One region of the Marinobacter sp. LV10R520-4 genome, then DNA from elsewhere that is predicted to be linked to it. Evidence: predicted binding sites of a transcription regulator. Region 1 holds the regulator's gene; each other region holds the start of a gene.
What was found. Region 1 encodes FliA, which starts transcription of late flagellar genes. Its sites were predicted from a motif close to CTAAAGTTTNNNNNNNNNNNGCCGNTAA; they were not measured.
Positions count from the first base shown of each region.

Region 1 (3,278 bases):
TGCACTGTACCGGTCAACTGGTCTACGTGGCCTGCCATCACCACCAGGCTCACCAGGTTGTCTTCCACTTCACGCACCAGGGTGACCACATTTTGAATAACCTGGCCTGTCAGGTCTTGATAATCCTGAGCCAACAAAATTTCTGAGAGGTTACCGTACAGCTTGCCGGCGTCGGTGTTCAACGCCGCCAAAAACTGGTCCATGCGAGCGTGCAACTCGCGGAATTCGGTCGGTGCCATATCCCGCCGCCGAAGGCGCTGCCACTGCTGGTGCAGATCTTGGGCTTCGTCTTGAAAATGACGGGCGACCGGCATGCTTTCTTCTACCAGATCCATGGTGCGATTCGCCGCCTGACCCGTCATTTTCACCACGTATTCCAGACGATCGGAGGCGTCGGTCATTTTTGACAGAGCTTCTTGCTGTTCGGGGTTGCGCGGATCAATCTGAAAATTACGCATGGCTTCATGCAGGCTGCGGGTTAGCCGCCCTACTTCGTGGTACAAGCCCTGATCTCGCACTTCTGCAAGCTCGCTGATCATCGCCATAGCGCGGGAATAATCGCCCGCGCGCACGCTCTCAACCAGCTGTTCAGACTGTTGCTTTAATTTTTCCGTCAGCTCTGGTTCCAGGGCATGGCGCTCGCCTGTTGAATTGCTCATGGTTTGTATCCACTCTCCGGTTACTGAATTCGCTCAAAGATTTTTTCGATTTTTTCTTTGAGAACGGCGGCAGTGAACGGCTTTATAATGTAGCCGTTCACACCGGCCTGCGCTGCAGCGACAATCTGGTCGCGCTTGGCTTCGGCCGTCACCATCAGGATCGGCAGGGTTTTCAGCTGATCGTCGGCGCGAACAATCTTGAGCAGGTCAAAACCGGACATGCCGGGCATGTTCCAGTCGGTCACCAGGAAGTCGTACTTGCCGGTTTTCAGCATCGGCATTGCCGTATTGCCATCGTCGGCTTCGTCGGTGTTGGTGAAGCCCAAGTCACGCAGCAGGTTTTTGATAATGCGCCGCATCGTGGAAAAGTCGTCCACAATGAGAATTTTCATATTTTTGTCCAAGAGGACCTCCAATCGGTGGAATCTAGTCGAATCTCGTTGCATCACTGCCTGCAACTCGCGGGTTGCAGGCGCTAGAATTATGTAGGGTCCGTTTTCCAGTCGGCTAACCGGCTACGTAAGCGCAAGGCAGCCTGGCTGTGAATCTGGCTGACCCGGCTTTCGCTGACGTCCAGCACAGCACCGATTTCCCTCAGGTTCAACTCTTCCTGGTAATACAGGCTCAGCACCAGTTTTTCACGTTCTGGCAGGGTTTCAATGGCCGCCGCCAAACTGTTACGAAACGCCGACTCTGACACCCCGTGCAGCGGATTATCATCCGTCTCTGAATGTTCTATCGGCAGCTCGCCGGATTCATTGAGCTCATCCAGACTAAAAAGCCGGCCGCTGTTGGAATCAGCCAGGGAACTGTGATATTCCGAAAGCGTCATATCCAGCTCGGCAGCCACTTCGGCATCCTGGGCTTCGCGGCCCTCGCGGTCCTCTACAGCCTTGATAGCTTTGGAAATGCGCCGGGAATTTCTATGCACCGAACGCGGCACCCAGTCGCCTTTGCGGATTTCGTCCACCATGGCACCACGGATTCGAATACCTGCGTAGGTTTCAAAGGTCGCACCTTTGCCCGTGGCGTAGCGCTGCGACGCCTCAAGCAAGCCAATCATGCCAGCCTGCATCAGATCTTCCAGCTGAACGCTGGCGGGCAATCGCGCCAGCAGGTGGAGGGCAATTTTCTTGACCAGGGACGCGTGCTCTTCAATCAGCCGGGACGCGCCTGAAACACCCGACCGTTTGTAGACTCCGAGATCTTTCGCCAATGTCATAAATCCGCTTTTTGTACGGGATGTGTTTTAAACTTCGACCAGCCGCTCTATAAAGAATTCGAGATGGCCCCGCGGCGATGATGGCAGCGGCCAACTGTCCACTTTTTCAGCCAAAGCCCTAATAGCCAACGAGGCCTTTGCTTGCGGGTAAGCTTCCAACACCGCTTTCTGGCGCCGCACCGCTTTTTTAACGGCCTCGTCGAAAGGCACTATACCTACATATTGTAACGCCACATCCAGGAAACGTTCTGTAACCCGGGTCAGTTTTTCATACAAAAGCCGGCCTTCTTGTTCGGTGTTTACCTGATTGGCCAGAATCCGGAAGCGGTTGGTGCGGTAATCGCGGTTCATCAGCTTTATTAAGGCGTAGGCGTCGGTAATCGACGTAGGCTCGTCGCACACCACCAACAGCAGCTCCTGGGATGCCCGCAAAAAGCTGACCACCGATTCGGAGATGCCTGCGGCCGTATCCACAATCAGTACGTCGATCTGGTCGGCAATGTCACTGAAGGCGTGAATCAGCCCGGCGTGCTCCATGGCACTGAGCTGGGTCATGCGCTGGGTACCTGATGAGGCTGGCACAATCTTGATGCCGCCGGGGCCATCTACCAACACGTCACGCAAATCGCAGTCGCCATTGAGTACGTCTTGCAGATTGCGTTTGACTTTCAAGCCTAGCAGCACATCGATATTGGCAAGCCCCAGGTCGGCGTCTAACAGCACCACTCGACGGCCCTTTTGTGCCAGAGCAATGCTCAGGTTGACCGACACATTACTTTTGCCAACGCCACCTTTACCGCCAGTGACCGCAATTACCTGAACCGGATGTGCTTTACTCATATTGATGATGGCCTCTTGCCATGTTTGACCGGGAACGGACGTTGCCGCTGCCCACTGTTCTGTACCGCCCGCTTGCTTTGCTGCTTTTACAATCGGCGTGTTCAAGACCCGCTGGCAACGGCTTCCTCCTGCCGCAAACCCTTCATACGTTCTACACCGAGTTGCACCAGAGCAAGCGCTTTCGCCGGGTGCAAGTCTTGGGGTATTTTCTGGCCGTCGGTGTACCAAGCCACCGGCAGACTGGTTTCCATAACAAATCCCAGCACTTCGCCCAGAGTCAAAGCCTCATCGATCTTGGTAATCACACAACCGGCAAGGTTTGCCATCTTATAGCAATGCCATACGGATTTCATAATCCGCGGCTGGCTGGTGGCAGACACCACCAAATGTGTACGGATTTTGTGATGACTGCGGACCAGCTCGGCTAATTGCTCCTGATAGCCCCGATCGGTGCTGGTCAGCCCGGCGGTATCAATCAACACCAGGCGACGGTCAGACAACTCATCCAGAATTTCATCCAGCGGGTGGCTTTCATCAACCACCCGTACCGGAACGCT
Region 1 covers NZ_PDJM01000001.1:2,780,116-2,783,393, reverse strand. Annotated here, with positions in the region: gene ATG98_RS13620 (protein phosphatase CheZ) at 1-659, opposite strand, end outside; gene cheY (chemotaxis response regulator CheY) at 680-1,063, opposite strand; gene ATG98_RS13610 (RNA polymerase sigma factor FliA) at 1,141-1,881, opposite strand; gene ATG98_RS13605 (MinD/ParA family protein) at 1,909-2,721, opposite strand; gene flhF (flagellar biosynthesis protein FlhF) at 2,823-3,278, opposite strand, start outside.

Region 2 (3,278 bases), 290 kb from region 1:
CGTACGTGTTCCTGACAACGCGATCGTGCATGCACTTTTGGGGGAGTTGGGCGAACCCATCATGAGCAGCACGTTGATACTGCCCGGCGAAACTGAGCCGATGACTGATCCGGAAGACATCCGCGATGCGCTGGAGCACGAGCTGGATTTGATTATTGACGGTGGCTTCTGCGGCATGGAAGCCACCACGGTGGTCAACTTCACCAGTGGCAGCCCGGAAGTGACACGGGTAGGCAAGGGCGACCCGTCGCCGTTTGAGTAAGTTTATTCCACATCAGGCCCGAGCGTTGAAGCTTAAGGCGTAATCGCGGGCGGTGTTGACCGGGGCCGCTGACACGGCTCCGGCGTTGCGGCGCAGCGAGTCGTAGCGGTGCACCAGGTCTTGCAGGCCGTTGAACTGCTGGTTCTCGCTGACCAGTGTGTTCAGTAACGAGTTGTTCACGCCGTAGGCCTGTCCCAGCTTCAGAGCGTTGTCCATAAAGTGCAGCGTGGGTTCGTTCACACTCATGCGCCGGAACGCATCCTGAAACGCGGTGTTTACGTTCAGGTCCCCAGCAATGCGTGCAAACGCCGGGTTCTGGCCTTTGCCTTCGACCGCGATGTTTCCCTGCCCGTCATTTTTGATGTGAATCGCCGTTGCCGGGGGCATGTTGTACTCGGCAATTTTGTGCCGCAGTGTTTCTCTGATAAAGGCAAGATCCTGCCCGACGCTTTTTTTGTAATCGGTAATCGCGAGCTTGCTTACCTTGCGTGTCGAGTCGTCTTCTTTGCTTCCGGAAGGGGTGAACCTGTCTGCCCCGGGCTGCGCATGCAGCTCTGCTTTGCCCTGAGCACGGCTGCCATTGCCAACTGGCGGAGCAGGTGGACGTTTTTCCAGCGCCGTGTGTAATTCGCTGCCGGCACGAAGCAGGGTAGACAGTAGTGACATGACGGTGCCCTCCAGCAGCAGTGTCGAGTTTGGCGTACGAGGTTTGTAGCCACTGTAATCATTTAAGCAAGTAGCGGGCCAGCTCGCGTTTGACGTGATCGCACGTCAAATTGACTTGGATCCAATGAACTCCAAGGGGTTTTGCGGTAAAGTTCGCCGTCTTTTGGCCGTCACCCTATAACAAGCAGCGCCGGTTGAAGTTCCTGATTCGCGCCCCCGCGTCTTTGCGGCTTGAATGCCCGTTGTCGTCAAAGCCATCTACAAGCCAGGTTAACTATGAAAAAACACTATTCCATTCGCTTTATGCTTCTTTTGGCACTCGCGACGGCGTTTTCACTGGTGCTCGCGTTCACCGTATTTTTTAGCGCACAGTCCCAGCGTGAACACGTGGAGGAATTCAGCCATAAATATGTAGACGGCTTGGCGAAATCTTACTTTGATGCGCTCAACACCATGATGGTGACGGGCACCATCAATAATCGTGAAATTCTGCGTGAGAAGACGATGGCGCCGGAAGACGTGCTGAACGTGCGAGTGGTGCGCAGCGATCACCTGAACCGGATTTATGGCAGCGGTAACAGCACAGAACAAATGCGTGGCCCGCTTGACGAGAAAGCGCTGGCCGGTGAGCGTATTGAGCATTATTCCAGCAACGAAAACGGCCGGGTCTACACACTGATTGAGCCGGTGGTTGCGATGGCAGATTATCAGGGTGTGAATTGCCTGGGGTGCCACCAGGCTCAGGAAGGTGATGTGCTGGGAGCTATCCGTATCGAATATTCCCTGGCTGAAACCGATGCACGGTTGCAGGCGCAATTGCTAACCAGCGCGGGCATTCAGGCAAGCCTCTTTTTGGGGGTATTTGCGATTACCGCATGGGTGTTGGGGCACTTGGTGTTTTCGCGCTTGCGCCGCTTGCGGGACCGCATGGATGAGATATCCAGTAACTCGGATCTGACCCTTGAGCTGGATGTGGTGCGCAACGACGAAATTGGCTCAGTGTCCCGCGCGTTCAACCGCATGATCAGTAAAATGCGAGACAGCATGAACCAGGTTATGCTGAGTGCCGAGCATGTTGAACAAGCCGCGCGTGATATTGCCAGCAAGGCCGGCGCCAGCGAACGGGAGGTGTTGAGCCAGCGCGACAACACCGACCAAGTGGCCAGTGCGACCACGGAAATGGCGGCATCAGCGCTGCAGGTGCGGGAAAGCGCCATCACCACCACGCAAAAATCGGCGGCTACGGCCGAAGCAGCCGGGCTGGGCGAGGAGCTTGCACAAAGTGCGGTTGGCGGCATTGAGGCATTAAATGCCGAGGTGCAAAACGGTGCCCAGCGTATTGAAGCTTTGAACCAGCGCACCGCGAAAATGACGACGATGCTGGAGACCATTTCCAATATTGCTGATCAAACCAATCTGCTGGCATTGAACGCGGCCATTGAGGCAGCGCGAGCTGGCGAAGCCGGCCGCGGATTTTCTGTGGTTGCCGATGAAGTGCGGGCTCTTGCGTCGCGGACCCAGGTGTCTACGGCTGATATTCGCGACACGATTGACGGCCTGAAAGAAGAGGTTACGGATTGCTTGTCGACTATGCGCGGTGCGTCAGACCGGGCCAGCCAGCAGGTAGATGCCATTTTGAAGGTACAGGCCGAGCTGAAAATTATTGCCCAGGCTACCCGTGAAATTACCAGCCTGAACCAAGAGATGGAAAGCGCGGCTAACGAGCAAAGCAACGTGTCTGATGCCATCAATCAGAACGTGATTGAAATCAGCCGGTCTGCCGAGCAAACCACACTAGAAGCTCAGCAAACCGCGCAAATAGCGGCTGAATTGCTGGTAATGGCCGAAAACCTGCGCCAGACAATTGATCAGTTCAAGCTGACGCCAGGGGCTATTTAGCCTAGGTCAGGAATGACTTAACCGATCAGCAAGCGGTTGAGGATATAGCCGCCAACGGTCAGGAAAGCAAACAGACAGCCCGCCAGTATCAGCGGGCGCAGCCCGGCACGGCGTATCGCAGACACCTGTGTGCTCAGGCCCAGAGCAGTCATCGCCATGGATAGCAGGAACAGGTCAACATGGCGAATGACATTGGTGGCCATGGCGGGCATGGCAATCACAGAGTTAACCGCAGCCGCCGCCAGGAACAGAGCGGCGAACCAGGGAATGACCAGCTTCTGCCGTTCCTTTTTGCCACCGCCGGCGTTTGTTTTGCGATTTGGCAGGCGTACGTTGGCCAGAATAAGCAGGAAAGGCGCCAGCATCATTACCCGTACCATTTTTTCAATGATGGCGCTGTTAGCCGCTTCAGTGCTGATAGCTTGGCCCGCCGCAACCACCTGCGCAACCT
Region 2 covers NZ_PDJM01000001.1:3,068,233-3,071,510, forward strand. Annotated here, with positions in the region: gene ATG98_RS14930 (L-threonylcarbamoyladenylate synthase) at 1-262, shown strand, start outside; gene ATG98_RS14935 (hypothetical protein) at 275-928, opposite strand; gene ATG98_RS14940 (methyl-accepting chemotaxis protein) at 1,205-2,827, shown strand; gene ATG98_RS14945 (YeiH family protein) at 2,845-3,278, opposite strand, start outside.
Region 2: ATG98_RS14940 (methyl-accepting chemotaxis protein) is a predicted target of FliA. The motif match lies at 1,075-1,102, and genes of this name have one in related genera.

Region 3 (3,278 bases), 320 kb from region 1:
GTTGCGCTGTCTTCAACCACGCGAGCCCCTGACTGCGCCGACTCGTTGGCGGCTTGAGTCGCAACACCCACCTGCGATGCGCGTTCGGCAACATCGTTCAGGGTGACGGATATTTGCTGACTGGCAGTGGCCGCCAAGATGGTTTGGGATTCAACTATTTCGTTGTTCTGCGTCAGTCGAACCATGGTTTTTTCAAGCTCGTGATGAACCTCGATCAGATCCCGCGTGCCTGCGATGGACTCTTTCATCAGCACGCCGATTTTGTCGATCATCTGATTCGTTGCTCTGCCCAGAGTGTTGAATTCGTCGTTTGGGTTATTGCCGAGTGACAGCTTCTTGGTTAAGTCGCCCTCTGACACCCGTGACAACAGCTCAACCACTCGGTTGAGCTGGCTAACCAGCGCCCGAGAGGTAAGGAATAGAACCAGAACCAACAAAGGTGCAAACAGTAAAATAGAACCAATGCTGACCATTTTGGCCGACATTTTGGCGTTTTCAGCGCTTAGCAGGGTGCGCGCAATAAGACCGGATTGCAGAGCCTCATTTTGCGTTATAACTTGCTGTTGAAGGGTGTCGCCAGCTTGCTCTGCGTTGTTGGAAATGATGGCAATTTGCTGCAGAACCGCATCAGCCCGATCAAATACGGCACGGTACAGGTTCGTGTTTTCACCAATCACGGTTTTTTCCCACTCGTACTCTTCAACTAAATTTTCCAGCACCTCAACGGCTCGGTTTGAAGCTTCCGACAGTGCGGGATCACGAGTATTAATGTACTTACCTGATGTGCTCTCGACTTCACTAACAGCCTCATCAATCAGGCTGAATGACAATGACTTCAGTTCTGTCATTACAACAGCGAGTTCCTGGCGAATCCCGGTGGCGTCAGACAAACCGAGCACATTCATCTGCTGCAGCCATTCCCGACGCAGCGTCACATAACGTTCGGCTTCCGTATGAATGGATTCTGCAAAGCGGATACTGCCTGGATCGTTCAGCTGATTTGCTTGGCGTTGCAGTGCCTTGGCGTCTGATGTGAGCTCATCAAGATCTGCCAGCAACTCACTCTGGTCATCCCCGGAGAGCGTGTTGAGCTGTTTTTCAACAGCGTTCCATTTACTGGCAAGATTACTCGCACTGGTTTCGTAGCGTGATATCTGATAGACGGACTCATAGGAAGATGAAACGGTCTCTAATCCCCAGAGAATGGCCCCGGCAATAATAGTCATACCAGTCAGTGTTGCGATGATGAGCATCTGGAACTTCTGACGCCAGGACAAATTGAACTTCACGATGTAGTCTCCATTGGTGTTGTCGGGCATTTACGTATAAAGGTAAGACATATAATCGAGGTGTTTGATTTGAGTCAATACAAAATTTCTATTTCTGTTAGTGACGTATCGGCATTGTAAGGAGTAACTTTAGCTTCTCGAGCGTGAACTGGCACCCAGCAAAAACGTCGCAGCCCCAGATGTGCTAAGGTGCAGCCCTGACGTGCGAGCTACGAAGCATTTTCAATATGCTTTAGCCATCCGAGCGCTTCCCTCCAGCGTTTTCTCGATATCTCGCATACAGATCTGTGGTCTTCCCACTCTTGACGCCCTGTCTCTTCCGACAGTTGCCGTTGATATCCTATTCCGCCATCGGTCAGTCCGAATTTGGTGTGTCTCACTGCGAAACCTCATGGCTTGATCGTTGCCGGTCAAAGCTGAGCCCTTTTTCGCTTCCAGTTGTCGCCCTGGCCGCTCTTGCCCGGTGCTCGATACAACGCCTTAAACAGGAATCATTATGAGTTTTAAAATTGCCATTTTAGGTGCAGGCCCAAGCGGCTTGGCCCAATTACGTGCTTTTGAAGCAGCCCGCGACGCCGGTGCAGATATCCCCGAAATCGTATGCTACGAAAAACAGAATGACTGGGGCGGTCTTTGGAACTACACCTGGCGTACGGGCCTGGACGCCTATGGCGAGCCGGTTCACAGCAGCATGTACCGCTATTTATGGTCAAACGGACCCAAGGAATGTCTGGAGTTCGCGGATTACAGCTTCGAGGAACATTTTGGGCGCCCTATCCCGTCTTACCCACCCCGCGCCGTGCTGCGCGACTACATTATGGGCCGTGTAGCCAAGAGCAATGTCCGACAGTACATCCGCTTTAACACCGCGGTGCACTGGGTTGACCACAACGAAGCCACCGGCAAGTTCGCGGTGACAGTACGGGACCTGAAACAGGACAAACTGAACACCGAAGAGTTCGACCATGTCATCGTGGCTACCGGGCACTTTTCGACCCCCAATGTGCCCTATTTTGAAGGTCTGGAGCAGTTTCCCGGCCGTGTGCTGCATGCCCACGATTTCCGCGACGCATGCGAGTTCAAAGGTAAGGATCTTTTGCTGATCGGCAGCAGCTATTCCGCAGAAGACATAGGCACGCAGTGCCACAAGTACGGCGCAAGGTCGGTCACCTTCAGCTATCGCACACAGCCCATGGGCTTCGAGTGGCCGGAGTCCTTCACCGAAGTGCCCTTGCTCACCGAAGTGATCGGCAAGACAGCCCACTTCAAGGATGGCACCAGCAAAAAAGTCGATGCGATCATCCTGTGTACCGGGTATCAGCATCACTTCCCGTTCCTGCCCAACGAACTGACGCTGACCACCCACAACCGGATGTACCCGGAAGGTTTGTACAAGGGCATTGTTTCCCTGGCCAATCCCAAGCTGATATTCCTGGGCATGCAGGATCAGTACTACACCTTCAACATGTTCGACGCCCAGGCCTGGTATGCCCGTGATGTCATGCTCGGCCGCATCACACTGCCGGCAGACGACGCCATGGCGGCCGATAGCCGTGAATGGGTCGCCCGCGAGCTGAAGCTCGTTGACCCCGTCGACGAGATCGATTTTCAGGCAGCCTATATACAGAATCTGCTTGAACCTACCGACTACCCGGCGTTCGATGTAACCGCCGTTGCCGCTATTTTCAAACAGTGGGAACACGATAAGGAAGCGGACATTCTTGGGTACCGCAACAAGAGCTACCGCTCCACGCTGACGGGCACCCTGGCACCGGTGCACCATACGCCCTGGATGGATGCGATGGACGATTCTCTTGAAGCCTTCCTCAAGGTGAAGCAAGCGCAGCCAGCAAAGGAGACTGTATGAATCAACCAAGCCTGAGCCAGGCTCGGTCGCGCTTCACCTCCAGCAGCATACGCTGGGGCTTTATGTGGGCTATGTGGGCAGCCGTGCTCTGGGGTGCCTGGTATGTGCCAGGGTCCGCGGTG
Region 3 covers NZ_PDJM01000001.1:2,462,561-2,465,838, reverse strand. Annotated here, with positions in the region: gene ATG98_RS11855 (methyl-accepting chemotaxis protein) at 1-1,289, opposite strand, end outside; gene ATG98_RS11850 (NAD(P)-binding domain-containing protein) at 1,786-3,156, shown strand; gene ATG98_RS11845 (DMT family transporter) at 3,153-3,278, shown strand, end outside.
Region 3: ATG98_RS11855 (methyl-accepting chemotaxis protein) is a predicted target of FliA. The motif match lies at 1,395-1,422, and genes of this name have one in related genera.